3 regions of the Clostridioides sp. ZZV15-6598 genome follow, and region 1 is predicted to be linked to each of the others. Evidence: riboswitches for the same ligand, from Rfam matches in the RefSeq annotation. Region 1 holds a riboswitch; each other region holds the start of a gene.

What was found. A riboswitch is a leader RNA that binds a small molecule or an ion and turns the genes downstream of it on or off. The one in region 1 is predicted to bind FMN.
Region 2: another riboswitch for FMN. It lies ahead of KGF50_RS05410 (ECF transporter S component); the one in region 1 lies ahead of KGF50_RS11110 (MFS transporter).
Region 3: another riboswitch for FMN. It lies ahead of ribD (bifunctional diaminohydroxyphosphoribosylaminopyrimidine deaminase/5-amino-6-(5-phosphoribosylamino)uracil reductase RibD); the one in region 1 lies ahead of KGF50_RS11110 (MFS transporter).

The regions. Positions count from the first base shown of each region.
Region 1 covers NZ_JAGWCS010000049.1:1,118-13,793, reverse strand. Annotated here, with positions in the region: gene rph (ribonuclease PH) at 1-899, shown strand, start outside; gene KGF50_RS11150 (metallophosphoesterase family protein) at 899-1,369, shown strand; gene tig (trigger factor) at 1,563-2,849, shown strand; gene clpP (ATP-dependent Clp endopeptidase proteolytic subunit ClpP) at 3,000-3,584, shown strand; gene clpX (ATP-dependent Clp protease ATP-binding subunit ClpX) at 3,603-4,853, shown strand; gene KGF50_RS11130 (chromate transporter) at 4,917-5,444, opposite strand; gene KGF50_RS11125 (chromate transporter) at 5,432-5,944, opposite strand; gene lon (endopeptidase La) at 6,116-8,479, shown strand; gene yihA (ribosome biogenesis GTP-binding protein YihA/YsxC) at 8,469-9,080, shown strand; gene KGF50_RS11110 (MFS transporter) at 9,267-10,637, opposite strand; FMN riboswitch at 10,824-10,939, opposite strand; gene KGF50_RS11105 (ATP-binding protein) at 11,213-12,292, shown strand; gene KGF50_RS11100 (AraC family transcriptional regulator) at 12,465-12,676, shown strand, end outside.
Region 2 covers NZ_JAGWCS010000017.1:38,905-51,580, reverse strand. Annotated here, with positions in the region: gene KGF50_RS05415 (DUF4116 domain-containing protein) at 1-334, opposite strand, end outside; gene KGF50_RS05410 (ECF transporter S component) at 671-1,276, opposite strand; FMN riboswitch at 1,401-1,518, opposite strand; gene KGF50_RS05405 (amidohydrolase) at 1,578-2,744, opposite strand; gene KGF50_RS05400 (Tex family protein) at 2,908-5,049, opposite strand; one part of gene prfB (peptide chain release factor 2) at 5,199-6,230, opposite strand; one part of gene prfB (peptide chain release factor 2) at 6,232-6,306, opposite strand; gene secA (preprotein translocase subunit SecA) at 6,321-8,996, opposite strand; gene hpf (ribosome hibernation-promoting factor, HPF/YfiA family) at 9,128-9,679, opposite strand; gene KGF50_RS05380 (copper homeostasis protein CutC) at 10,245-10,919, opposite strand; gene KGF50_RS05375 (Sapep family Mn(2+)-dependent dipeptidase) at 10,922-11,974, opposite strand; gene KGF50_RS05370 (N(4)-(beta-N-acetylglucosaminyl)-L-asparaginase) at 12,029-12,676, opposite strand, start outside.
Region 3 covers NZ_JAGWCS010000125.1:586-6,802, reverse strand. Annotated here, with positions in the region: gene recQ (DNA helicase RecQ) at 30-2,513, opposite strand; FMN riboswitch at 2,701-2,822, shown strand; gene ribD (bifunctional diaminohydroxyphosphoribosylaminopyrimidine deaminase/5-amino-6-(5-phosphoribosylamino)uracil reductase RibD) at 2,960-4,072, shown strand; gene KGF50_RS17425 (riboflavin synthase) at 4,104-4,769, shown strand; gene KGF50_RS17420 (bifunctional 3,4-dihydroxy-2-butanone-4-phosphate synthase/GTP cyclohydrolase II) at 4,792-5,985, shown strand; gene ribE (6,7-dimethyl-8-ribityllumazine synthase) at 6,090-6,217, shown strand, end outside.

The sequences.
Region 1 (12,676 bases):
TAAAAGAAATGCCAATAACAAATTTTGTATCTGCAATTAGTGTTGGAATAGTAAATGAAACCCATATGCTAGATTTATGTTACGAAGAAGATTCTAAAGCACAAGTAGATATGAATATAATAATGACTGATAAGTGTGAGTTTGTAGAAGTACAGGGAACTGGTGAAGAGAAACCTTTTTCAAGAAAAGATTTAAATTTATTGTTAGAGTTAGGAGAAAAAGGGAATAAAGAACTAATAAGACATCAAAGAGATGTTTTAGGTGAAATAGCAGATGAGATATTAGGTATGGACTATGGCAATGAAGTAGTTATTGCTACTAATAATGCTCATAAGCTAGAAGAAATAGGTGAAATCTTAAAGGACTTTGAATATACTGTATATTCTCTAAAAGATGTTGATTTAGCAGGTATAGAAATAATAGAGGATGGAAAAACATTTGAGCATAATGCATTGATAAAAGCTAGAACAATAGCTAGAAAAACTAAACTTATAGCTATAGCAGATGATTCTGGTTTGGAGGTAGATGCATTAGGCAAAAAACCAGGTGTTCATTCAGCTAGATATGCAGGAGAGCATGCTACAGATGAAGAAAATAGAGAAAAGCTATTAAAAGCTATGCAAAATGTACCAATGAGTAAAAGAAGTGCAAGATTCGTCTCTGCAATAGCAGTAGTTTTTCCAGATGGAAAAGAATTTGTAGTCAGAGGAATTTGTGAAGGAATGATAGGCTTTGAAGAAAAGGGCAAAAACGGATTTGGATATGATAGCTTGTTTATAGTAAAAGGATATAATAAAACTTTTGGTGAAATACCTAGTGTTATAAAAAATTCAATCAGCCACAGAGCAAATGGACTAAAAATTATGAAACAAGAGTTTATGAAAAGGGTAGTGAAGTAATGAAAATAGGCATAATAAGTGATACACATATGATGATTAAAAATATGGAAAAGACAATACCATATTTAGAAGAATGTGACTTAATAATTCATGCAGGAGACAACTTTACAGACTCAAGATATATTCATAATATGACTAAGGTGGGAATTATTGCAGTTAAAGGAAATTGTGATTTTGATGCTATAGAAGAAGAACTTGTCTTTGAAGTAGCAAATAAAACTATATTTTTATGCCATGGAGATAAGTATGGTGTAAAATATGGCACACAGATGTTAGAAAATAAAGCTGCTGAAATTAATGCTGACATAGTTATATTTGGTCATACTCATACTCCATTTAGAGAAATTAAAGATGGTGTGCTTTACATAAATCCTGGAAGTACTTCACTTCCAAGAGGAGTATCGTATAAGAGTTTTGTAATTATGGATATAAAAGAAGATGACATAAATATAGAGGAAATACGCATATAAAGGTGTATTTATCCAAAAAAATGGCAAAAAACACTCAAAAAATTAAATTTTATCAAATAAGTACAACGATATTAATGGAACACTTGTAAATAAAAAAACTTATGTGATATAATTAAGTGGTTGAATTATAAATAGAATGAATTATGATACCATTATCGGGTATTACATAAATATCACTAGGAGGATTAGAAGGATGAAAGCAGAACTAATTAAAAAAGAGGGTAATAAAGTTACTTTAAAAATAACAGTAGATAACAATAAATTTGAAGCAGCAGTAAATAAGGCTTATAATAAAAGCAAAAGCAAATATAATATACCTGGATTCAGAAAAGGTAAAGCTCCAAGAATTGTTATAGAAACTCAATATGGAAAAGGTATCTTCTACAATGATGCTATAGAAGTGTTATTCCCAGAGGTTTATCCAGAAGCTATCAAGGAATTAGATATAGATCCAATAGACAATCCAGATTTAGATATAGAAGAAATAAGCAAAGACAATGGATTAGTTATGGTTCTTAATGTTGAAGTTAAACCAGAGTTTGAATTAGGAAACTATAAGGGTATAGAAGTAGCTAAGGTTGAGAATACTGTAAGTGATGAAAATGTTGAAGCTAAATTACAAGAAATGGTTGAAAAAAATGCTAGATTAGTAAGTGTTGAAGACAAAGCTTTAGAAGATGGCGATACAGCTATAATAGACTTTGAAGGTTTTGACAATGGTGTAGCTTTTGATGGTGGTAAAGGTGAAAATTATAACTTAGTTATAGGTTCAAACACATTTATACCAGGATTTGAAGAGCAATTAGTAGGTAAAAAAGCTGGTGAAGAAGTCGAAGTTAATGTTACTTTCCCAGAAGAATACCACTCAGAAGATTTAGCTGGAAAGCCAGTTGTATTTAACGTAAAAGTAAATGATGTAAAAGTAAAAGAATTATCTGCATTAGATGATGAATTTGCTAAAGATACTAGTGAATTTGATACTTTAGATGAATTAAAAGCAGATGTAAGAGCTAAATTAGAAGAAGAAGCTAAAAATAAAGCAGATGCAGAAATTAGAAATTCAGTAGTAGAAAAAGTTGCTGAAAATACAGAAATAGAAATACCAGAAGTTATGGTAGAGCATCAAATAGATAATATGTTAAACGAACTTAACTACCAATTACAATATCAAGGGTTTGGATTACAACAATTACTAGAGATGACTGGTAGAACTATGGAAGAATTAAGAGAAGAAAGAAAAGAAGATGCTAAAAAATTAGTTAAATCTTCTCTAGTATTGGAAGCAATAACTAAAGCTGAAGGAATTGAAGCAACAGAAGAAGAATTTAAAGCTGAATTAGAAAAAATGGCTTCTGCTTACAATATGGAAGTAGAAAAAATAGAAACTACTTTAAGAGATGCTGATAAGGAAGATATAAAAGGACAAATAAAAATAAGAAAGACAATAGACTTATTAGTTGAAAGTGCAACAATAGCTTAATAAAATAACCGCTATAACTAATATAGTTGACGTTATAGAATGTTTAGTATATAATGTTGTGCAAATATAATTTAGTTAAATGCGTAAAATAATTTACAGTAGCTTAAAGAAGCTACTGTAAATTATATAGAATAAAGGGGGTATGAAACCATGGCATTAGTACCTGTAGTTGTTGAACAAACAGGAAGAGGAGAAAGATCTTATGATATATTCTCTAGACTATTAAAGGACAGAATAATCTTCTTAGGAGATCAAGTTAATGATGCCACAGCAGGGCTTATAGTAGCACAGCTATTATTCTTAGAAGCTGAAGACCCAGACAAAGATATACATTTATATATAAATTCTCCAGGAGGAAGTATAACTTCTGGAATGGCTATATATGATACTATGCAATACATCAAACCAGATGTAAGTACTATATGTATAGGTATGGCTGCTTCTATGGGAGCATTCTTGTTGGCAGCAGGAGCAAAAGGAAAAAGACTAGCACTACCAAATAGTGAGATAATGATACATCAACCATTAGGTGGAGCTCAAGGTCAAGCGACAGATATAGAAATTCACGCAAAGAGAATTTTAAAAATAAAAGAAACTTTAAATGAAATATTATCTGAAAGAACTGGTCAGCCATTAGAGAAAATCAAAATGGATACTGAACGTGATAACTTCATGAGTGCATCAGAAGCCAAAGAATATGGTTTAATAGATGAAGTATTTACAAAGAGACCGTAGATAGAGAGAGGTGTTAATATGTCTAAATACGAAGAGAAACGACAATTAAAGTGTTCATTCTGCGGTAAAAATCAAGATCAAGTAAGAAGATTAATTGCAGGTCCAAATGTATACATTTGTGATGAGTGTGTTGAACTTTGTGACGAAATTATTCAAGAAGAAATAGAAGATACTATAGATGAAGATACTACATCTTTACCAAAACCAAAAGAAATGATGAATATCTTAAATGATTATGTAATAGGTCAAGAAAAAGCTAAAAAGGCTTTATCAGTTGCTGTTTACAATCATTACAAGAGAATATATAGTAAAAAGTCTAGTAGCAAAGATATAGAAATCCAAAAGAGTAATATACTTTTATTAGGACCTACAGGTTCTGGTAAGACGTTATTAGCACAGACTTTAGCTAGAACTTTAAATGTACCTTTTGCAATGGCAGATGCTACATCACTAACAGAGGCTGGATATGTTGGAGAAGATGTTGAAAATATACTTTTAAAACTTATTCAAGCTGCTGATTTTGATATAGAAAAAGCTGAAAGAGGTATAATATATATAGATGAGATAGATAAGATTGCAAGAAAATCTGAAAATCCATCTATAACTAGAGATGTTAGTGGAGAGGGTGTTCAACAAGCTCTTTTAAAAATATTAGAAGGTACTGTTGCAAATGTTCCGCCACAAGGAGGAAGAAAGCATCCTCATCAAGAATTTTTAAAGATAGACACTACTAATGTATTATTTATATTAGGTGGAGCTTTTGATGGGCTAGAAAAAATAATCCAAAAACGTGGTGGAGATAAGACACTAGGATTTGGAGCTAAGATAGAAAGTAAAAAAGAATTAGATTTAGGGAAGCTATATGAAAAAGTACTTCCAGAGGATTTGTTAAAGTATGGTATAATACCTGAATTTATAGGAAGAATACCAGTCTTAGCTACTTTAGAATTACTGGATGAAGATGCACTAATGCAAATACTACAACAACCTAAAAATGCTCTAGTAAAACAATATAAGAAATTATTAGAGTTAGATGATGTTGAGCTAGAATTTGAAGAAGATGCTCTTCGTGCAATAGCTAAAAAGGCTATAGAAAGAAATACAGGAGCTAGAGGACTTAGAAGTATAGTTGAAAGTGTAATGATGGAAACTATGTTTGAAGTACCATCTAGAGATAATATAAAGAAGGTTATAGTAACAGAGAAATCTGTGAACGAAGACTCAGTAAATCCTATCATAGTACTTAAGGATCAAGAGGAAAGTGCATAAGATGATGAAAAGGAGCTTTAAAAGGCTCCTTTTTTTATGCTAATATGAAATTAGATATTATTATCATAAAAATGTGAGTAGAATACCTATAATACCGAAGACGAATACAATTGCAATAGAGCCAATTTTTCCTTTATATAGAAGATAGAATGATGCTGCAAATGCGATTATTCCATATAAGTCCCAATTAACTTCTTTTGCAGATGAAAAAGCGGCTGACAGTATAAAACCTAGAGTAATTGGTCTAAGTACCATTAATAAATTTTCTACTTTTTTATTATTTTTGAACTTAGCAAATAACTTTGATATAATAGTTAAACCTACTAATGCAAATATTGTAACCCCAATAGTTGCAGATAGAGAACCAAAAAAACCAGCAGTTTTAAATCCTACAAATGTAGCACTATTTATTGCTACAGGACCTGGCGTAGATTGTGATATAGCAAGTAAATCTAAGAATTCTTGATTAGTTATAAGGTGGTATTTAGATATAAATTCTTGTTGAATAAATGGTAACATAGCATACCCGCCACCAAAACTAAATGCTCCTATTTTAAGGAATATTAAGAAGAGTAGTATTATTTCTGACATAGACTATATACACCTCCTCCAATTATTAAATAAATAGGACTTATATTGAATACACCAACAGATAAAACTGCTATAATTAATAGTAGTATGTTAGTTTTAGACTTTGGTAGTTTCTTAAACATGCTCGTAAAAGAATACAATATAAGAGCTATTACTACAGGCGCAACTCCTTTAAAAAATCCATCTAAAATTTTAGATGAGGAATTTTTAAAATATAAATATGACAACACTAAGACTATACAAAATGACGGTAGAGCAGAGCCTAGGGTACATATAAGAACTCCTGGTATACCATAAAGCTTATATCCTAATAATACAGAGATATTAACTGCTAGTACTCCAGGATAACTTTGAGCTATGGATAGATAATCGATAAATTCTTCCTGCTCTAAAAGTTTTTGTTTGTTTACAAGTTCATCTTGTATAAGAGGAACCATAGCGTAGCCACCACCAAATGTAAACGCACCAATTTTTAAAAAGGTTAAAAACAATTTTAACATAATAGAAACCTCCAAAAGATAAATAACATCTAAGTATACTAACATTAATATTATATCATAATAAAATAATAATATAATATACCAAGAAGTTATCGTTAATGTTGAAAATTAACATGTGCAAATATATAATAAAAACTGCAAAATAATTAGACTAGAAAAGGAGTAATGTTGATGGAACAAAATTATACTAAAATAGATCATGAATTACCATTAATCCCTTTGAGGGGATTAGCAATATTTCCATATATGATATTAAATTTTGATATAGGAAGAGAAATATCTCTTAAGGCTTTAGACCAAGCTATGATGGATGAAGAGCTTATATTTTTAACATCTCAAAAAGAAGCAGATGTTGATGAACCTGGTGAAGAGGATTTTTATCATGTAGGAACAATTTGTAAAGTTAAACAAATGATAAAATTACCAGGAGATACAGTTCGTGTTTTGGTCGAGGGTGTATCAAGAGGTAGAGTTAAAAAAATAGAGCAAGAAGAAGGATATTTTAGAGCAGTAATAGAAGAAATTGTTTTTGATAGTGATAATTTAGATAGTGAAACAGAAGTTGAAATTGAAGCATTTGTAAGAAATGTATTTGATGCTTTTGAAGAGTATATAAATATTGGAAATAGAGTATCACCAGAAATATTAATATCTTTAGCTGATATAGAAGATGTAGATAGATTTATAGATACAATAGCTGCAAATATTTACCTAAAATCAAGTCAGAAGCAGGAAATACTAGAAGAATTTGATATTAAGAAAAGACTTGAACTTATTTATTCTATATTACTAGAAGAGATAGACATACTGAAAATAGAAAAAAAGATAACTTTAAGAGTTAAAAAACAAATGAATAAAGTTCAAAAAGAATACTATCTTAGAGAGCAATTAAAAGCTATACAAAAGGAATTAGGTGAGGAAGAAGACATAAATTCTGAAGCAGATGAGTATAGAGAAAAGCTTAAAAAAATAAAAGCACCTAAGACGACTAAAGAGAAAATAGAAAAAGAAATTGATAAATTTTCAAAGATATCTTCTATGTCTCCAGACGTATCTGTAAGTAGAAATTATTTAGATACTATATTCTCATTACCATGGAACAAAGAAACAAAGGATAAACTAGACATAGTTAAAGCACAAGCTATATTAGATGAAGACCATTATGGGTTGGATAAGGTTAAAGAAAGAATATTAGAGTATTTAGCCATAAGAACTCTTGCTAAATCACTTAAAGGACCTATAATATGTCTAGTTGGACCTCCAGGTACGGGGAAAACATCTATAGTAAAATCAATAGCTAGAGCGTTAAATAGAAAATTTGTGAGAATATCTTTAGGTGGAGTTAGAGATGAAGCTGAAATAAGAGGCCACAGAAGAACTTATGTGGGTTCTATTCCAGGAAGAATAATTAATGGAGTAAAAGAAGCTCAGACTAAAAATCCTGTGTTTTTATTTGATGAGATAGATAAAATGGCAGCAGATTATAAAGGTGACCCAGCTTCAGCTATGCTAGAAGTATTAGACCCAGAGCAAAATAAGGATTTTGTGGACCACTATTTAGAAATACCTTTTGATTTATCAAAGATACTATTTGTTACAACAGCAAATAGTTTAAGCAATATTCCAAGACCATTATTGGATAGAATGGAAGTAATAGAAGTATCTGGATATATAGAAGAAGAAAAATTAAATATAGCAAAAAAATACTTACTCCCAAAACAAATTAAAGAACATGCTTTAAAAGAGAATTTTGTAAAAATGGATGATGAAACTTTAAGAAGCATAATAAATCATTATACAAGAGAAGCTGGAGTAAGAACATTAGAAAGAACTATTGGTAAAGTTTGTAGAAAAGTTGCAAAAAAATACGTTGAGGACCCAACACTTGAAGAAGTTATTGTAAATAAGTCTGACTTAGAAAAATATCTTGGAAAAGATATGTTTAAATACCAACTTGCAGAGCTTAATCCTCAAATAGGGCTTGTAAATGGACTTGCATGGACAGCAGTTGGTGGAGTTACTCTTGAAGTAGAGGTAAATGTGCTTAAAGGAAAGGGTGAAATTGTATTAACTGGAAAACTAGGAGATGTTATGAAAGAATCTGCTAAGACAGGTATTTCTTATATAAGATCAATAGTGGACAAGTTTGATATTGACCCTGATTTTTATAAAACTAATGATATTCATATACACATTCCAGAAGGTGCTGTTCCAAAGGATGGGCCATCAGCTGGTATAACTATGGCACTTGCAGTGATTTCAGCACTTACTAAAAGACCTGTACCAGGTAATATAGCTATGACAGGAGAAATAACTTTAAGAGGTAGAGTGTTAGCTGTAGGAGGAGTTAAGGAAAAACTATTAGCAGCTCATAGAGCTGGTATAACAAAAGTATTAATTCCTAAAGAGTGTGAAGCTGATTTAGATGAGATACCAGAAAATGTAAAAGAGAAGATGGAGTTTGTGCTTGTAGAGCATATGGATGAAGTATTAGAACAAGCTTTATTAAAGAGTGGTGAAAAAAATGAAAATTAGAAGTTCAGAGATAACTATGAGTGCTGTGAATAAATCACAGTATCCAGCAGAAGGTGTACCAGAGATAGCACTAGCTGGTAGGTCAAATGTTGGAAAATCATCGATAATAAATACATTACTTAACAGAAGAAACTTTGCTAGAACTAGTCAAACACCAGGAAAAACTAGAACTATAAATTTCTATCTTATAAATAACGAATTTTATTTTGTAGACCTTCCAGGATATGGGTATGCTAAAATAGCCAAATCTGAAAAAGAGAAATGGGGAGGTATAATGGAACGATATCTAGAAAGTAGACAAGAACTATGCTCTATATTCCTACTTGTAGATATTAGACATGAACCTACAGCAGATGATAAACTTATGTACGAATGGATAAAACACTTTGGATATAACTGTGTAATTATTGCAACTAAGGCAGACAAAATATCTAGAGGACAATATCAAAAGCATATAAGTATTATAAGAAAGAAATTGCAAATGGAGAGTAGCGAAAAAGTAATTCCTGTTTCTTCACTAAAAAAGACTGGTGTTGAAGAACTTTGGGAAGAAATTGTAAATCAATACAATCAACATGGATATGAAATAACAGTAGATTAATTTTAAATGTTATATATATTAAAATCAAATAAAGGATGCCTCAAAGTATTTTTAACTGATATTTTGTGGCATCCTTGTTGTTTATAAACAATATATATTGGTAATTATTGTTATAAATCAATAAAATTAATATAAATTAGTTTGTTTAAAGGTTTGGCGATTTATATAATTAGTAATAAATATTGACTAAGAAGTGGCTTTTTCTGTCTTTTTCATAAAGAAAATTGTAAGTATAAGTCCTATAAAGCATACTGCTGCTGCAATCCAGTAAGATTGATTACTAGCTGCAACATAAGCCAGTGTATGACTTGTAGACTTTTGATGATATGTAAGTCTTTGTGCAAAGAAACTACTGAAAAAGGCTGTTCCAAGAGCAAATGACAAATTACGAACTGTTGCAAGAAAACTTCCTCCATATCCTTGCTTTTGAGGTGGAACGTCTGCCAAGATACTACTATTGTTTGGTGAACTAAAAGAGCCTAATCCAAAGCCAAAAATAATTAAACATAGAATCAAAAGATATAATGGAGAATCTGCTTTTAAAAGTGCCATTCCAACTAGAGCAATAGTCATAAATGAAAAAGATACAGTTAGAATATTTTTTGCACCATGTTTGTCAGAAAGAGAGCCTGCAATAGGTGCTATAAGTACCATAATAAGTGGATGAACAGTCATGACAGAACCAGCCATCATAGGAGATAAATTTTTTAGTTGTTCTAGATAAAAAGGAAGTAGGAAAGATACTGCCATTTGAGGGAAATAACAAGCTATTCCAATAATATTCCCCACAGTGAAATTTCTATTTTTAAACAAAGGTAAATCAATAAAACTTTGTTCAAATTTTACCTCTCTTAATACTAACAATAAAAATGCTATAATTGCTACTATTCCTATATACCATTTTGTATTTCCTTCTCCATTCATTGCAAGCAATATAAGTGTGGTACAAGATGCAAATAATAGAAGACCTAGTATATCAAAACTTTTGTTTTGTTCATCTAAAATAGGTTTTGGTAGAAATTTCATCCCAAGAAGGACTGCTATAATACCAATAGGTATATTGATGATGAAAATAGAAGGCCATCCAAAGTGTTCTAAAAGTATTCCACCAATTACAGGACCACTCATATTTCCTATACCAACTACTGCACCAGTAATTCCTATAGCCTTTCCCTTCTCATTTGCTGGAAATGCATTAGAAACTATACCAAGTCCAGTTGCCATTAAAATACTTGCTCCAATTGCTTGAAATATTCTTGATAAAATCAATGTTACTAAACTATTAGATATACTACATAGAAAGGAACCTATTGTAAATATAAAAAATCCTAACGTATATAGATAATTTGAACCTACCTTATCACCGAGCTTTCCAAAAAACAACATAGTAGCTGTTACAACCAACATATAAGCTGTAACTACCCATTGGATTTGCGACATATTAATTTTAAAGTCAGCAGCAATTGTAGGATTTGCGATATTTAGTATACTTCCATCAAGAGTAGACATAAATACACCAATACAGATGATGATTAATACTATCCATTTTTGTTTCACTGATAACACCCCAATCTTTTACATAGTAGATTTTGTTTTATAAGTACAGTATAGTTACAAAATAAACAACAAAAAAGCACCTATATCTTAGGTACCTTAGAATATGTTTATTTTCATGAATAAATACGGTAGTTGAAGGATTTGTATAGATTACTCATGTAAAATTACATAAAGGTACTCATATACTATTTTCTTCTACCATCCAGATTTTACTGTCGGCTTTGGAATTTGACCAAATTCTGCCATAAGGCTCGCGGGCTTTTACCGCCGATAGGGAATTTCACCCATTTCTGAAGAAAAACAGATGTATTTTTTAATTTTATTTTAACATAAAATAACAATGGAAACAATTAGATTTAAGTAATACAGACAACTATACTACAGTATAGACAGTTTTATTATAGTTTTGGACGGAACTTAAACTAGAGTATAATAGATTGAAATTGAGTAAAATAAGTTATTGTCACTGCTGAGTGATAAGTTTTATATTTAGCAAAAGCATAAAGCTGTAACAAAACTCGTATAATATTAATATCTTAATTAAGAGGTATGGTAAATTATGAGGAGGCGCTAATATGGAAGGAAAGATAAAAAAGGCATTTCCAGGTGGAAACACATCACAAGGCTCATATTCTTTTTTTGATTATATAATTCCTGAAAATGTAAAAAGAGTTTTTTGTTTAAAGGGTGGACCTGGAGTAGGAAAATCCTCACTAATGAAAAAAATTTATAAAGAATTTTTGCATAGAGGATATGATATTGAATTATATCATTGTCCTTCTGACCCAAGTTCGTTGGATGGTGTAGTTATAAAGAAACTAGGCGTGGTACTTATGGATGCAACTGCTCCACATACTGTAGACCCTAAACTCCCAGGTGCTTTGGACGAGATAATTAATTTAGGAGATTACTGGAATACAGAGGAGTTAGAAAAAAATAGACAAGAAATTTCAAGCTATGATAAAGATATTAGTAATGCTTTCAAAAGAGCATTCAAATTTTTGAAATCAGCAGAGCCAATCTTTAGAGATATCGAGGAAAAATATTCTGACTGTATGGATTATGGAAAAGTAAATTTAGTTACAGAAGAATTCATAAAAAGATTATTTGATGGAGTAGATAGTACAGGAAAATTAAAGAAAGAAAAGCATTTATTTGGCTCAGGGATAACTCCTGTAGGATGTTTAGATTATACAGAACATATTTTAAAGGATGTAGGTAAGGTTTATTACTTATCAGGAGAAATAGGCGCTGGAAAAACTACACTTTTGAGTAAAGTGTACAAAAAAGCTATTGAGAAAGGCTTGAATGTAGAAGTTTATCACTATCCACTTATTCCTGAAAAAATTGAAACTATATTATTAACTGATTTAGATATAGGAATAACTATAAGTAGTACTTTTAAAGATGAAGATACAATTGATTTGAATCAATTTTTAAATAGAGAAAAATTACTTAAGTACGAAGAAGATATTAAATTTGATGAAAAAGTTTTAGATGACTTAATTTGTTGGTCAATTTTAAATCTTAAGAGAGCTAAATCAAAACATGATATTATAGAAAGTTACTATAGTCCTAACATGAGATTTGATGAAGTAGGAAAACTGAGAGATGAATTAGTTAAGAGAATCTCAAAGTATGAGGAAAATATATAAAATATGTCTGTTTAAAATTAATATTAACTAGTATATAATCAACAGCAAACTGGTATAGCTCTGAAGCTATGGCAGTTTGCTGTTTTTTGCTATAATTTAAACAGATAAATCTTTGCACAAAAAGACAAGAAAATTTATAAGATTTATTATAAAATATGGAGGTACATATGAAATGCAATGGTTAGAGGGATTACAACAATCTATTGATTATATTGAAGAAAATATTTTAGAAAAGTTAGATTATGAATATTTAGCAAGGTATACAAATGTGTCAGTTTTTTATTATCAACGAATGTTTAGTGTATTAGTAGGTATCTCTGTTGGTGAATATATTAGGAATAGAAGATTAACTTTAGCTGGGCTTGAATTAACTACTTCAAATAG
Region 2 (12,676 bases), on a different contig from region 1:
CAGTTTGTTCTTTTACATATTCAAGTGCTCTATAATTGTACCTTATAGCTTCTAAACATAATTCTTCTGTTTGATCTTTTACATACTTCAAAGCTTTATAATTCTGTCTTACAGCTAAAGTACACATACCATCTGTTTGATTATTTATATTTTCTAATTCATGATAATCATACTTCACTCTTTCCATATTTTCAATATACTCATTTGTAATATACTTTAAAGAATCTCCTAACATTTTACTATCAATGCCTATATGAATATTTTCCCAATCACTATTAAAATAATACCCTTTATCGTCTAAAAATACTTTTTTCATTGTTTTACATATTTTCATAAATCTACTCTCCTATCATTATTAAATTAGCTATTATTAAGAATCACATTTCAAAACATTATTTATTCTTAATAATAACTTTATTTTTTGTTTATTATGAATTCGCTCTGCATATTGTAGATACCTTTTTAGTATTTTAATAGTTAATCGTTTTAATTCTTCCTTTATTTTAAAAATTAAATCTGTCTAAATATTTCTTATTTTAAATACATTTTTTGATAAATTAATAAAGCCATAATGTATTTAATACATCAATCACAACATGAGACTGAAGTTATAAATAAATTATGGCTTTTCAATATATTTAATTTTAAAATTTTATATTTTCTTGTCTGATTATTTTTTTATTACATTTCCCATTTTTTTATAAAGTGGTAATGTTACTAAAGATATTATCACAGCTTTTAGTACATTAAATGGTGCTATCATCCAAATTACAAAAGTAAATAGGTCGTGAATTTTAGGATTTAGAGCTGAACCTAAGCCTATTATAGCATCTAGTCCCATCATTTGACCATAAAGTGGTAACATTACAAAATAATTCACTAATGAACCAATTATAGTCATTGCTATTGTTCCTAATACAAATCCAATTAATACACCTTTTAAATCTTTACTTCTCTTATATGAATAACAAAGTATCATTACGTAAGAACCACCAATTAATATATTTGCAAATTCTCCTATACCTCCAGTTGTTGTTGCTGTAATTGCTTGTAGTATATTTTTTACTACAACTATTCCAAACCCAACTACTGGTCCTAAAGACATACCACCAAATATTGCTGGAATATCTGACAAGTCAATTTTTAAGAAATCTGGAAATATACCTGGTATTGGTGCTTGAATAAACATTAATAAATAAGATATTGCTGATAAAATTGACATTACTACTAAAGTTCTTGTTGAAATCATATTACTTCTTTTTGCTGTACTTTGCATAATTATTATCCTCCTAATAAATATATTTATATTTTTTAGGAAAAACAAAAAACTCGAAGATCCTATCTTCGAGTTTTTATGGATATAGTTTAAACAAACTAAAATAAACTTATTTATATTCCATAAATATCTTCTCTCATCCAGACTTTACTGTCGGCTTTGGAATTTCACCAAATCAACCACATAAGTAGTTCGCGGGCTATACCGCCGGTAGGGAATCTCACCCTGCCCCGAAGATCTTCTTTGATTTTTTAATTTTCCTTACACTCTTATATTAGTTAATTTTTTAATAATTGTCAAGTTATTTTTTTTCGTACACTACCTTGCCATTTATTATAGTGTAAAGTACATTACTTTGAATCTCTAGTGGAGAATTATCCCAAATTACTATATCTGCATCTTTACCAACTTCTATAGAACCTACTCTATCTTCAATTCCTAGAGTCTTAGCTGGATTTATTGTAATAGATTCTATTGCCTTTTCTTCTTTCATACCATGCTTAGCTGCTATTCCTGCACATATTGGAAGATATTGAACTGGTATTACTGGATGGTCTGTCATTATACATACATCAAGCCCTGCATTTGAAAGTATCCCAGCTGTGTTAAAAGTTAAATTTCTAAGTTCAAACTTAGACCTTTCTGATAATGATGGTCCTACTATTACAGGAAATCCTTCTTCCAATAGCTCCTCCACTATAAGATGACCTTCTGTACAATGGTCTAATGTAAGCTTTAAATTAAACTCTTTTGCAATTCTTATAGCTGTAAACATATCATCAGCTCTATGAGCATGTGCTTTAAAAGGAATTTCCCCTCTTAAAACAGGTATCAAACTTTCCATTTTTATGTCATATTCAGGTTTTTCACAGTCTTCATCATCATGACTTTCATACAGGTCGACTTCCTCTAAATATTCTTCTGCTTTTTTAAGATTTTCTCTAAGCAATGAAGCTATTGCCATTCTAGTTTGTGGAGATTTATCATCTTGACCATAACAACTTTTTGGATTTTCTCCAAAGGCTATTTTAGATGCTACTGGATTTTTTATTACCATTTTATCAATTCTTTTTCCATATGTCTTTATAGCTATACATTGACCTCCCATAACATTTGCACTTCCAGGAGTTGTACACACAGAAGTTATACCACCTTCAAAAGCTTCTTTAAATGTTCTGTCCATTGGATTAATTCCATCTATAGGATTTAATTGTGGTGTTATTGGGTCAGTTTCTTCATTTCCATCTGCTCCTTCAAATCCTATACCATCTTCCCACAATCCCAAATGAGTGTGGGCATCTATAAACCCTGGAAACACAAATTTACCACTTGCATCTATCACCTCTACATCTAAAGGTGCTATTAAATCTTTTCCTATTTCTATTATTTTTCCTTGGTCTATAAGTATATCTCCTTGAATTACTCCATTTGTTATGGTATTTATATTACCATTTTTTACAAAAACCATTCATTTTCCTCCTGATTTTCAATACTATACTTTTCAATACTATACTACTTATTTTAAATATTATTTCCTTACAATCCTATTTCATAATTTCTTAAATTTTTTTATTATGATACTTACATTCACAATCGTTACATGTAAGTATCATAACTAAACATAACTTAACCTATTTTTTCATTGACAATGCTACTCTTTTTTTATTTAAGTCAATCCCAATTACTTTTACATCTACTATATCACCTACTGTAACAATACTCATAGGGTCTTTTACAAAGCTATTACTCATTTCTGATTTATGAACTAATCCATCATTTTTTATTCCAATATCTACAAATGCTCCAAAATCTACAACATTTCTTATTGTACCTTTTAAAGACATTCCTTCTTGTATATCTTCAATTTTTAGGACATCAGTTCTAAGTATAGGCTTTATACCCTCTTCTCTTGGGTCTCTTCCTGGTTTTTTGATTTCAGCTATGATATCTCTTAAAGTAACTTGGCCTACTTCCAATTTTTCACTTAATTCTCTCAAACCAATTTCCTTAACTTTTTCATCTATTTCTTCTATATTTTTATTTTTTACATCATCCAAAGAATATCCTATTATTTCAATCATTTTTTTGCATATATCATAGCTTTCAGGATGTACACCCGTATTATCTAGAGGATTTTTTCCATCTAAAATTCTCATAAATCCAGCACATTGAGTAAATGCTTGAGGCCCAAGTCTTTTTACTTTTTTCAGTTGGACCCTTGATGTAAAGTCTCCATTTTCTTCTCTATATGCTATTATATTTTTTGCGATAACCTTACTTATTCCTGCAATATGCTCTAATAGAGAATATGATGCAGTATTTAAATCTACTCCAACACTATTTACGGAATCCTCAACAACTCCATTTAATACTTCTTCTAATCTCTTCTTATTTAAGTCATGTTGATATTGACCTACACCTATACTCTTAGGGTCTATTTTCACAAGTTCTGCTAATGGGTCTTGTAGTCTTCTTGCTATAGATATAGCTCCTCTTATTGATACATTTATATCTGGATGTTCTTCATTTGCAAGTTCAGATGCTGAGTAAACTGATGCACCAGCTTCACTTACTATAACATATTGAACTTCTCTATCTATCTCTTTTATCATTTCTGATACAAATGTTTCTGATTCTCTTGATGCTGTCCCATTTCCTATTGAAATTATATCTATACTATATTTCTCAATTAATTCTTTTAAAGTCTTCTTTGCCCCTTCTACATTATTTTGAGGGTCTGTCGGATATACTGTTGTATAGTCCAATAATTTACCATTTTTATCTACAACCGCTATTTTACAACCAGTTCTAAATGCAGGGTCAAATCCCATAACTACTTTATCTTTAACTGGTGGTTGAAGTAATAAACTTTTAACATTTTTTCCAAATACACTTATAGCTCTTTCTTGAGCTATTTCTGTCAGATGATTTCTTACTTCTCTTTCTATAGATGGGAAAATTAATCTTTTATATGAATCTTCTATTGAATTTACAATTTCATCTTTATTCTTAAAGTTTTTATCATTTACATATTCATTTACTATATAATTTAAAACTTTATCATTATTTATTTCTAATTTAACTTTTAAAAAATTCTCTTTTTCTCCTCTATTTATTGCTAAAACTCTATGTGGAGCCATACTTTTTACTGCTTCACTATAATCGTAATACATATCATAAACTGATTTCTCATCAGTAGAACTTTTACTAACTATCATTCCTTCTCTTAAAGCAAGCTCTCTTATGTATTTTCTAATCTTAGCATCATCTGAAACTGTTTCTGCAATTATATCTCTTGCGCCTTTTAAGGCATCCTCAACAGAAATTACTTCTTTTTCTTCATTTATATAACTCTTCGCCTCTAAATCTATATTATCTAGATTACTCTCTAGTATTGATACTGCTAGATTTTCTAGCCCTTTTTCTTTTGCTATTGTTGCCCTAGTCCTTTTCTTTTGTTTATATGGTGCATATATATCTTCTACTTCTTGTAGTGTTTTTGCTTTTTCTATATTTTGTGTTATTTCATCTGTTAATTTTCCTTGTTCATCTATTAACCTAACTACATCATCTTTTCTACTTTGAAGGTTTCTTAGATACATCAATTTTTCATAGAATTCTCTTAATGTGACATCACTCATCTCACCAGTCATTTCTTTTCTGTATCTAGCTATAAATGGTATTGTATTTCCTTCATCAATAAGCTTTAGCGTATTATTTATTTGTTCGTCTTTGAGATTAAATTCATTTTTTAAGATTTGATTTATATCCAATTTTTTTCACTCCTAATGTTAGTTTTTTCATAAGTATAACGGTAAACAGAACGAAGGCTGAGGGTTGTAGTCCTCAGCCTAAGTGCTGTAAAGTGCATAGTAAGCACTAACCTTCTTATATATCTATCTTAATTACTGTACATTATTTATTAAACTGTCTTATTCATTTTTAAGTATTCATTGATAAACAAGTCTATATTTCCATTCATAACACTATCTACATTTCCAAACTCAGCATTTGTCCTATGGTCTTTGACTAACTTATATGGTTGGAAAACATATGACCTAATTTGGCTACCCCATGTTATTTGTGAATATTTACCTTGTATATCTTCTATTTTTTCCTTTTGCTCTAATTCTTTTAACTCTATCAATTTTGCCATCAAAAGTCTCATGGCTCTATCTTTATTTAAATGTTGAGACCTTTCATTTTGACATTGAACTACTACACCAGTAGGAATATGTGTTATTCTAACAGCTGAGTCAGTTGTGTTTACATGTTGCCCTCCAGCACCAGACGCTCTATATGTGTCTATCTTTAAATCTGATAGGTTAATTTCTACTTCTATATTTTCATCTAACTCTGGTGTTACGTCTATAGAAGCGAATGAAGTATGTCTCTTTCCTGATGGGTCAAATGGAGATATTCTTACCAATCTATGAACCCCTTTTTCACTTTTTAAATATCCATAAGTATTGGTTCCCTCTACAAGAATTGTAGCTGTCTTTATTCCAGCTTCAGGGTCTGATATTATATCTAAAAGCTTAACTTTATATCCCTTGCCTTCTGCCCATCTTATATACATTCTTAGAAGCATCTGAGCCCAATCTTGAGCATCTAGACCTCCAGTTCCAGCATTTATAGATAATATAGCATTATTTTTATCATACTCGCCATTTAGAAGAGTTTTTATTTTCATCTCAGATAATTGTTCTTCTATTAATTCTATAGACTTTTCTATATCCTTTTCAACAGAATCATCCTCTTCTTCTAGACCTATTTCAATTAATACTTCTACATCTTCTAATAAGTTGTTTAGACTTTCATATTCATCTAGAGTTTCTTTTAAAGCTTTATTTTCTTGAAGTACTTTTTGTGCTACTTCATTATCATTCCAAAAATCTTGTTTGTTTATCTTCTCTTCATTAATTTTTATCTTTTCCATCAATGAAGCTATGTCAAAGAGAAACCCTCAATTCTTCTAAATTTGAAGCTATTTGCTCCACACTATGTCTATACTCTTGTATTCTTAACATTTAATCCTCCAAGACTATCTTCCACAACAGTTTTTATATTTCTTACCACTTCCGCAAGGACATAAATCATTTCTTCCAACTTTTTCATCTTTCTTAATAGTTTTACTTGTTGGAAGAGTTCCATCTGATGGAGAAGTTAGATTTTCAACATCTACAACTGCTTTTCTTTCTACTGGAGCCTCTATTGTTATATTAAATAAATATCTTACAGTATCTTCTTTGATATGTTTATTCATCTCATCAAACATATCAAATCCTTCCATTTTATAAGCAATAACTGGGTCTTGTTGACCTACAGCACGAAGCCCTATACCTTGACGTAATTGATCCATTGCATCTATATGATCTATCCAGTGATTATCAACAGCTTGAAGTAAGATAACTCTCTCAACTTCTCTCATTCTTTCATCACCTATTTGTTCTTCTTTTGCAGTATATATCTTCATAGCTATTTCATAAACTTTTTCTGTTATTTCAACCGGATTAAGTTTTTCTATCTCTGGGATTTCTATACTACCTTTTGGTAGGAACAGATTATACATGTGTTCCTTAAACCCGTCTTCATCAAATCCTTTATCTTGTGTATAAAGAGTTACTGCTTCTTCTATTATAGAATGAGTCATTGATTGTACTTGCTCTTGTAAATCTTCACCTTCTAATACACGTTTTCTCTCTGCATATATTATTTCTCTTTGTTTATTCATAACATCATCATATTGAAGTACATGTTTTCTTATACCAAAGTTTTTACCTTCGACTTTCTTTTGTGCACCTTCAATAGACTTAGATAATATTCTATGTTCTATAGGCATGTCTTCTTCAAGACCTATTTTATCTACGATTCCAGAGATTCTATCGCTTCCAAACAATCTCATAAGGTCATCATCAAGACCTATATAAAATCTTGAACTACCTGGGTCACCTTGACGACCAGCACGACCTCTTAACTGGTTATCTATTCTTCGAGACTCATGTCTTTCTGTACCAATTATAGCAAGTCCACCTGCTTCTACTACTTGTTTTTGTTCTTCTTCTGTTTGTTGTTTAAATTGTTTATATAATCTTTCATACTCTGATCTAGCTTCAAATAAAATTTCATTTCCTGCCACAGGTATTCCTTCTATTGGAGTATCAACTCTATTTACTACATCTTCTTTAAATCCATTTCTTCTCATTTCTCTCTTAGTTAGGAAATCTGGATTTCCACCTAAAACTATATCAGTACCACGACCAGCCATGTTAGTAGCTATTGTAACAGCTCCAAGCCTACCTGCTTGTGCTATTATTTCTGCTTCTTTATCATGGTGTTTAGCATTTAATACTTCATGTCTAATACCTTTTTTCTTTAATATTTGTGATAGTAGTTCTGACTTTTCTATTGAAACTGTACCTACAAGTATTGGTTGATTAACTTTATGTCTTTCAATTATTTCTTCAGCTACAGCATTAAATTTACCAATCTCACTCTTATATACACTATCTGGCAAGTCTTCTCTTACCATAAGTTTGTTAGTAGGAACTTGGAAAACATCCATTTTATATATTGCTTTAAACTCTTCTTCTTCTGTTTTTGCTGTACCAGTCATTCCTGAAAGTTTTTTATACATTCTAAAGTAATTTTGGAATGTTACAGTAGCTAGTGTTTTAGATTCTCTCTGTATTTTAAGACCTTCTTTGGCTTCTATTGCTTGATGTAAGCCTTCTGAATATCTTCTACCAAACATAAGTCTACCAGTAAATTCATCAACTATTACTATTTCTCCATCTTTAGCAACATAATCAACATCTTTTTTCATTATTACATGTGCTCTTAGAGCCTGATTTATATGGTGATATAACTCTGTATGAGATATATCTGTTATATTATCAACATTAAAGTATACCTCTGCTTTTTGTATACCTGATGCTGTTAGAGATACAGCCTTATCTTTTTCTTCCAATTCATAGTCATCTGGTTTTAAAGTTAACACAAATGTATTTGCATCTGAATATAAGTGAGTTGATTTATCTCCAGGACCAGATATAATAAGTGGTGTTCTAGCTTCATCTATAAGTATAGAGTCGACCTCATCCACTATCGCATAATTTAATCCTCTTTGAACTCTTTGCTCTTTGTGTATTACCATATTGTCTTTTAGGTAGTCAAATCCATATTCATTATTTGTACCATAAGTTATATCACAATCATATTGTTCTTTTCTAACTTTTGGATTTTGACCATGTACAATAACACCTACACTCATTCCTAAAAACTCATAAACCTTTGCCATTTGGTCTCTATCACGTTTTGCAAGGTAGTCATTTACTGTTACAACATGTACACCTTTTCCAGTAAGAGCATTCAAATAAACAGGAGCAGTTGCAACCAAAGTTTTACCTTCACCTGTTTTCATCTCAGCTATTCTTCCTTGATGTAACACTATACCTCCAATCATTTGAACTCTGTAGTGTCTAAGACCTAATACTCTTTTAGAAGTCTCTCTGACTACTGCAAATGCTTCTGGAAGTATATCATCTATACTTTCTCCATTTTCTAATCTTTCTTTAAATGTATTTGTCATATTTTTAAGTTCCGAGTCTGCCATAGATTCAAATTTAGGTTCTAATGAATCTATTATATCAACAGTCTTACTGAACTTTTTCAATTCTTTTTTATCTGCCATGTTGAATAAACTATCCATAAAGCTCATATTTTACATCTCTCCTCGTTCTTTATTGTACTATTATTCATTTTACCATAAAAACTATACTTTTAATATTAATTTAAAAAGCTATCGATAAATTATTTATCGATAGCTAATATGATTAAATCTAGATTGCTTTATTCATGTTCTATTATACCATATCCGCCATTATGACGTTTATAAACTACAGCTATTTCATCTGAATCTATATTCTTGAACATATAGAAATCATGTCCTACTAATTCCATTTGTAATACAGCTTCTTCTTCGCTCATTGGCTTAACACTAAATTTCTTACGTCTTTGAATTACTATATCTTGATTTTCATCTTCATAATCTTCTATTTCATCTGCTAGATTTATCTCTGCATCTTGGAATCTTATACTCTTGTTGTCTTGATGCTTATCTTGTAGTCTCTTTTTATATTTTTTTAATTGTTTACTTAATTTATCATATACAACATCTATAGCTGTGTATAAATTTTCCTGCATATCTTCTGCTCTAATTATAGGACCATTTACAGTAGCTATTGTTACTTCTATTTTTTGTCTTGTTTTTTTAGCACTTACTGTAACCTTTACATCAGTGTCTGGATGAATGTAATTATCTAACTTACTTAATTTGCTTTCGATTTTATTTTTTATTGCATCAGTTAATTCGATTTGTTTTCCAGATATAATTATGTTCATAAGTACATCTCCCTTCAATTATGCCAGTATAAGAAAATTTATACTTTAATAATATATTCTACACAAACTCTCATAATCCTTCTTTTATTATTAACTTTTGTGATTTTTTCTATTCAATTGATAGAATTATTTTTCATTTTCAATCACCTTAATGCTTATGTGGATTAATATTATAACAATACCCTGTGGATAATGTGGATAAAACTGTTAATAACTCTTGTTCCTGTGTATTTAAAGCTATTTTTATTGTCCTTTCTATCCACAAATATCTCCAATAATTGTTTATTAATATGTGAATTCATGTCATAAAGTGGTAATTTTAGGAAATTATATGTATTATATGCCACTTAACTTTTATAAATTTTTCATAGTTATCCAACTTCTAAGACCTCCATATTTCATTTTTTCTTTCACTATTTAGTTTAGCTTCAAAATTACCTAAAAGTAGTAAAGCATCATAACAATAATTTCTTAATCAATACTCATAAAATTTATATACCCATACTACAATTGACTAACACTCTTTATTTAATCTAATAAGTTGTATAAATCATATATGTTTATATTATTTCGAAATTATATTTACTAATTGTTTAAGCTTTTGTCTGTCTATATCTTCAAATGGATTCTTATCTATTCTAACAGCTGTGCCAAAGTGAAAATTATTTGCCTTAGTTACTTCCTTTATTTCCACTATGTTATTAAAATTAAGTCCTCCTCCTAAAAGAATTTTTATATTATTAGAGTTAAGCATCATATCTTTTATAACTTTTGTATTATCTCTTATACTTCCCTTTCCCCCTGATGTTAGTATATTTGTAATTCTGTCATAATCTTTTAAAATATTAACACTTTCTATTGTATTTGATTCATCTATTGCTCTATGAAATGTAACATCAAGATTATCACAGTATTGTAATAAAAAATTTAAACTTTCTTCATCTATATTGTTATACTTATCTAACATTCCAAATACAATGCCATTAGCTCCAATCTTTTTGACTATATCTATATCTTTTAACATTATATTTATATCTTCTTTACTATATACAAAACTTTTAGCATGAGGTCTTATCATTACGTTCACAGGTATCTTTACACTGTTAACAACACTTTCTATAAGCCCAAAGCTTGGTGTCAGTCCTCCTTCAGTTAAAGCACTAACTAATTCTATTCTATCTGCGCCACAATCTTCTATAATCTTAGCGTCTTCTACTGTCATTCCTATTATCTCTAACATAACTACTCCTTTGCTAATTCATATATTGCATTTGCAAATATCTTTGCATTTAAAATTATATCATCTATATCCATATATTCGTCGGGATTATGAGCTATTCCTTTTTGTCCTGGAAACGAAGGCCCAAATGGAACTATATTTGGCATTACTTTTGCATATGTACCTCCATTAGTTGTTACTGGAGTACCATCTAATGATGTTACTCTTTCATAAGCTATTTGAAGTTTTTTAACAAGCTTACTATCTTTATCAAAATATACAGGATTAAAATTAGAAATTACTTCTATCTCTGTACCATTAGGAAAATTAGATTTTATTTCATCTAATACATCTTCTAGTTTATAACTAAAGTCATATTTTACTTTTATCTCCAGTATTATACCATCATTTTCTTTATATAGCTCTTGATTTGTAACAATCACTTTTTCAGATATATTTTCTATAAAGCTTAAAAATGTGTCTTCCTTATAGTTACAGTTATTTTTGATTATAATTTTTGCCATACCTTTTTCACCATATACAACAGGATATTTGCAATCTGGTGTGAACCCCATTATAGGAGGTTTTTCCTTTTTTAAATAATATGGTATATCTTTAAATCCACTTTCTTCATTTGTGCCAAAAATTATCCTAACCTTTTTATCTAACTTTAGACCTAATTCTTTAATAACATATAGTCCATATAAAGCACACATTATAGGCCCTTTATTATCTAATACCCCTCTACCATAGATTCTTCCATTATATATCTCTCCTCCATAAGGTTGATATATCCAATTTTCGCCTTCATGTACTACATCTACATGGCCTATTACACAGATATAATCTTTACTATCTCCATATTCTGCATAACCAATATAATTATCTAAGTTTCTAACTTTAAATCCTAAGTTTCTTGAAATTTCTAGTGCTTTATTAAGTGCTTTTCCTACCTTTTCGCCAAAAGGGAAGCCATTTTCTGACTCCCCTTCTACACTAGGTATTTTTACAATATCGATAATATCACTTAATAAATTTTCTTTTAACTCATCTACTTTATTATTTATGATATCCATAAAAATCTCCTTTTAAATATTAAAGAATACTACTTTACTGTATAAATACAAACTTTATTCACTCACCTCTATTGGTGCTTTTATCCTAGCTTCATATGCTTCCATCCACTCGTTTGACACAACCTTATGTATAGTTTTACCATCTATTCTATTTGATATATACACTGTAGGGGCTTCTTCTTTAGTAGCTACTGAGAATGTAAAGTCAGCTATGTTTGTAGCTACTCCCCATTCACCTTTATTATTCATAGCAACCAACGATAAGTCTCCAGCTTTTCCTCGTCTTTTGATAAGTTGTTCATCTAACTCATTTACTGCTATATCACATGCCTCTTGTGGATGTTTTCCTTCTTTCATAAGTCTAACTATCTCATATGATATACATCCTTTCATCAAATCTTCTCCAAGACCAGTAGCTGTAGCTCCTCCTATGCTACTATCAACGAAGAATCCCGAACCAGATAGTGCAGAATCTCCTATTCTACCTCTTTTCTTCATAAATAGTCCACTTGTTGAAGTTGCTGCACACATCTTTCCATCTTTATCTAAAGATATCATTCCAACAGTATCATGACCAGCATATGGGCTTAATCCCTTATCTAAAGTTTCTTTTTTCCTCTTCTTATAATGTAGCTTAGCTCTATCTGTTAACATATTTTTTCTTTCAAATCCATTTTTATGAGCATACTCTTCAGCTCCAAT
Region 3 (6,217 bases), on a different contig from region 1:
ACAAATTTTATATTTTAATTCACTTAACTTTACTCTAATAATACACCTTTTTTCGAATTTTCAAGATAAGATTTAAGTATCACAGCCCTTATATTTTCATACTTTATTGAATCTGGAAGTTTTCTTTTTATGTTATTTAAATTTTCATAACCTACTTCTTCACATACTTCTAAAATCATCTTCTTTTCATCTTCACTATAAAAACTTTCTAAATCTAATGTAAATGATATACTTTGCCCATCTTTTACATAATCATATACATATCCAATAACTGTAGATAAAGATACTTCTATTTCTTGACTTACACTTTGTATATCCTTACCTTGATTTAACAAATCTAATGCTATTTCATTGTTTTTTCTGCTTTCTCCATCTAGTATCAATTTTCTTTTTTTCTTTTTCTCCCAATTAACATCAATATTATTTTCTTTTACATACTGTTTAACTTCATCTAAAATACTAGCCCCATACTTTTCAATTTTTACTTCACCTATACCTGAAATATCCTTTAATTGTTCTTTATCAAGTGGGTATCTTCCACTTATTTCTTTCAAAGCCTTATTAGCTAAAATCATATATGGAAGTAATTTTTCTTTCTTGGCATATTCTTCTCGAATATTTACTAGCTTTTCATATAAAGCTTTATCTGTATTAATTTCAAGAAATTCACTATTAACATTTATTAAATCGACATTTTTTTCTTTATCCTTTTTATCAATATTATTTTTTTCGACATATTCTTTTATTAGTGTTTCAAAATCTTCACCATATTTTTGATATTTAATTTCTCCTACTCCAGATATATTTAGCATTTCTTCTTTATTGACTGGATAACTACTAGACATAGCTCTAAGTGTTCCATCTCCAAAAACCATATATGGAGCTATTTTTTCTTCACTTGCAATTAAGTGTCTTAATTCTCTTAAAGCACTATATAATTCATCTTCTACTTCTAGGGATTTTGTCATTACAATTTCCTTAAATTCTACCTTTGCCTCACCCTTCAAAACTTTCATAGACATATCATTTAATCTTATAGTTGGATAACTTCCTCTGTTTCCGCTACCTAAAGTTTCGACTAAATCTAAAAAACCATGAGAAACTAATGTGTTTATAAAATTCTTCAAGTCTTCACTTGAGTAATCTCTCATAATATTATATGTAGACAAAGTATCTAAACCAAGTTGTAAAATTTTTTTGTTTTTGGAACCTCTAAGTACATCTACAATAGTAGTAACACCATAGCTTCTTTTCATTCTAGCTACACATGAAATAACTTTTTGAGCATCTATAGTTTTATCTACTATTTCACCTTCAACTAAACAATTACTACAGTTATTACAGTTTTCTACATAATGTTCCCCAAAGTAACTTAATATTGTCTTCCTATAGCATGAATTACTATAAACTAAATCAATCATATGCTGAAGTTTTTTATGTTGAAATAATTTTCTTTCAGGATTTTCAACACCAATATCTATTAAATATTTTTGTATATGTACATCTCCTAGAGAAAATAAAAGTATACATTCACTTTTTTCTCCATCCCTACCTGCTCTCCCTATCTCTTGGTAGTAATTTTCTACACTTTGGGGCATATTGTAGTGTATAACCCATCTTATATTGGGCTTATCAATACCCATTCCAAATGCATTTGTTGCTATCATTATATCTATATTGTCATTTATAAAATCTTCTTGATTCTTATTTCTTTCATTTTTAGATAAACCTGCATGGTATTTTGATACAGATATATTTCTCTTTGCTAAGCCATTATAAATATTTTCAACTTCTTTTCTAGTAGCTGTATATATAATTCCAGACTCATTTTTATGATTTTGAATATAATCTAAAATATATTTATTTTTACTAGATGATTTTACTATATTTATTGCTAAATTTTCTCTATCAAACCCTGTTATGTAACAATCTGGACTCTCTAAACACAATAAATTTATTATATCAGCTCTTACCTCTTCTGATGCAGTAGCTGTAAAAGCTGTGACTATAGGTCTTTTAGACAAACTATTGATAAACGTAGAAATCCTTCTATAACTCAGTCTAAAGTCATGTCCCCATTGAGATACACAATGTGCTTCATCTATTGCAATTTGGCTTATGTCATTATTATTTATTAGTTCAAGAAATTCTTGGGTATCTAATCTTTCTGGAGCAATATAAAGTATTTTATAAGTATTTTTTCTAATATTATTTAATATTTCATTAAATTCTTTGTTTCCTAATGAACTATTTATAAAAGCAGCATTGATTCCCATGGCTTTTAAAGCATCTACTTGGTCTTTCATAAGAGATATAAGTGGTGAAATCACTACTGTCATCCCATCTAATATCAATGCTGGAAGTTGATAACATATAGATTTTCCTCCTCCAGTTGGCATTATAGCTAATACATCTTTTTTATTCAAAATAGAATTTATTATGGACTCTTGGCCTTTTCTAAAACTTGTATATCCATAGTATTTTGATAATATTTCTAAAGGTTTTTTATTCATATATTTCTCTCCCAATTCAAATTAATTAAACTTCTTTTCTGATTATGTTCAAATTTTTATTTTTATATTCACAATCGCATTATTCCAAAGTTTCTAGCTGTTATATATTATATATTAACATATATTTTTCAAAAAATAGTTTGCAAAGTAAAATAATTTATGATACATTCTAAATATAAATTTAATACTTAATCTTCGGGGTAGGGTGAAATTCCCAATCGGCGGTATAGCCCGCGAGCTGAGTTAAAACTTGGTTGATTTGGTTAAATTCCAAAGCCGACAGTAAAGTCTGGATGGAAGAAGATATATGCTAAATAAGTGTTTTTGTAGAGCAGTTTTGCTATACATTTATACAATATTTATTGTAGATTATTCTAAACCCTGAGTTAATTCTCAGGTTTTTTTGTTTAAAAATTATCTAAGTTTAAATAGGAGGTGTAAATATTGTGAAATTTATAAGCCAAAAAGAGAAAGATATTTATTATATGAAAAAAGCTATTGAATTAGCCAAAAACGGAGAAGGTTTTGTAAATCCAAATCCATTAGTGGGATGTGTAATCGTTAAGGATAACGACATAATAGGTAAAGGATATCATGAGAGATTTGGCTCTAATCACGCTGAAATAAATGCTATAAATAGTGCTAATCAAAGTTTAAAAGATACCACTCTTTATGTAAATTTAGAACCATGTTCTCATTATGGAAAAACACCTCCTTGTGTAGATAAAATTATTCAAAATAAGATTAAGAGAGTCGTAATATCTACATTAGACCCAAATCCAATCGTTTGTGGTAATGGAGTAAAAAAACTAAGGGACAATAATATTGATGTTACTGTAGGTGTATTAGAAAAAGAAGCAAAACAATTAAATGAAATATTTTTTTACTACATAAAAACAAAAAAACCTCTTTGTATTGTAAAATCAGCAGTAAGTTTGGATGGCAAGATTGCAACAAAATCGCTAGAATCAAAATGGATATCTAATGAATCATCAAGATATTTAAGTCATAAGTATAGAAATAAATATCAAGGTATAATGGTTGGGATAAACACAGTTTTAAATGATAATCCGTTGTTAACTTGCAGACTTAACCAAGAAAATGTATCTCAACCTGTAAGAATAATAATAGACACAAACTTAAAATTACCAGTTGATAGCAAAGTAGTTAAAGATAAAAGCAATAAAACCATAGTTTTTACGTGTTGTGAAGATAGTGAAAAATCATCAGTTCTAAGAAAAAATAATATTGAAGTAGTACTTTCTCCTAAAAAAAATAATATGGTAGATTTAGAATTTGTAATGCATAAATTAGGAGAATTAAAAATTGATTCTGTTTTAGTTGAAGGTGGTGCTACACTTAATGACAGTCTATTTAGAAACAATTTAGTTGATAAAGTCAAATTATTTTTATCACCTAAAATTATAGGTGGAAAAGATGCTCCTACCTTCGTTTCTGGATATGGAATAAATTACCTATCAGATGCTATACAATTAGAAATTAAGAATGTAACTTTAATAGATGGAGATATTTTAGTAGAGTCTGATGTTTTAAATTAAATTTATAAATATACATGTCTAGGAGGTTAAAATGTTTACTGGCATAGTAGAAGAAGTCGGAATACTTAAAAAAATTACAGCTAATGGCAAAAGTGGAAAGGTCACCATACAATCAAATAAAATACTAGATGGCACAAATCTTGGAGATAGTATTGCTGTAAATGGAGTTTGTTTAACTGTTTCAAGTTTAGGTAAAAATGAATTTACTGCTGATGTCATGATGGAAACAGTTCGTTCCACAAATCTAAGTTCTTTAAATCCAAATGATAAAGTAAATCTTGAAAGAGCTATGAGTCTTTCTTCTAGATTTGGTGGACACATAGTAACAGGTCATGTTGATAGTAAAGGTACTATTTGTAAATTTGAAAAAGATGAAAATGCAGTTTTAGTAAGCATCCAACCAATCAAAGAACTTTTATCAACAATAATACACAAAGGCTCTGTTGCTATTGATGGTGTAAGTCTAACTATAGCTTATTTAGATGATGAAATATTTAAAGTTTCTGTTATACCTCATACTAAATTTAACACTACTCTATTGACAAAGAACATTGGAGACTTTGTCAATTTAGAAAGTGATGTAATTGGAAAGTATGTTAATAATTTTCTTGTAAAAAACTACAAGGAATTAAATTCTAACAGTAGTAACTATAAATCAAACATAGATAAAGAATTTTTATTTAAAAATGGTTTTTAAAAATAATAAAGGAGTGAATTACATGTTTAACACTATTAAAGAAGCTATTAATGATATCAAAAATGGAAAAATGGTAATCGTAGTTGATGATGAAAGCAGAGAAAATGAAGGAGATTTATTGATGGCAGCTGAAATGGCTACACCTGAGACAATAAACTTTATGGCTACATATGGTAGAGGCCTTATTTGTCTTCCTGCTACTGAAGAAAAATTTAAAAGTTTAAATATACCTCTTATGGTTAAAGAAAATACAGACACATTTCAAACTGCATTTACTGTAACTATAGATGGCATAGATACTTTAACAGGTATATCTGCATATGAGAGAGCTGAGACAGTCAAACTATTCTGTAATGAAAGTTCCACAAGTAAAGATTTTAAAACTCCTGGGCATGTATTCCCATTAATCGCAAAAACTGGAGGTGTTCTAGTTAGAGATGGACATACAGAAGCTTCTGTAGACCTTGCTAGACTTGCAGGATTTAAGGAAATTGGTCTTATCTGCGAAATAATGAAAGATGATGGTACAATGGCAAGAGTTGATGATTTAATGATATTTAAAGAAAAACATAATTTAAAAATCATTACTATAAAAGACTTAATAGAATATCGTAAAAAAAATGAAAACACTATAGAAAAAATTTCTAGTGCTTTTCTCCCAACAAAATATGGAAATTTTGAAATCATAGGATATAAAGATATTTATTCAAATGAAGAACACATTGCCCTTACTTACGGAAATGTAAATGAAGAAAATACACTAGTTAGACTTCATTCTGAATGTTTAACAGGTGATGTATTTCATTCTTTAAAATGTGATTGTGGCTTACAACTAGAAACTTCTATGAAAAAAATTGTAGAAAATGGAAGTGGTGTTTTAATTTATATGAAACAGGAAGGTAGAGGTATTGGTCTTTTAAACAAAATTAAAGCTTATAAGCTTCAAGAAGAAGGTTATGATACTGTTGAAGCAAATTTAATGCTTGGATTTGAAGAAGATATGAGAGATTTTTATATCGCTGCTCAGATATTAAAAAACTTACATATAAAAAGTATAAACCTTTTAAGTAATAATCCTGACAAAATAAATCAATTAGAAAAATATGGAATAAAGATTGAACATAGAGTTCCTATTAATGAAGAAATCAATGATTTTAATAAATTATATCTAAAAACTAAGAAAGATAAAATGGGACATCTATTAGATATTATATAATTAATGGTATTTAATTATTATTCTACTAAGTAATTTTTATTACAATAATATATGTATACTAAAAATATAGATTTGTAACCTAAATAAAATTGGAGGAAATAAAAATGATATATGAAGGAAAACTTATTGGAAAAGATTTGAAAATAGGTATAATAAACTCTCGTTTTAATGAATTTATAACATCAAAACTTTTATCTGGTGCTCAAGATTGCCTTTTAAGACATGATGTTAC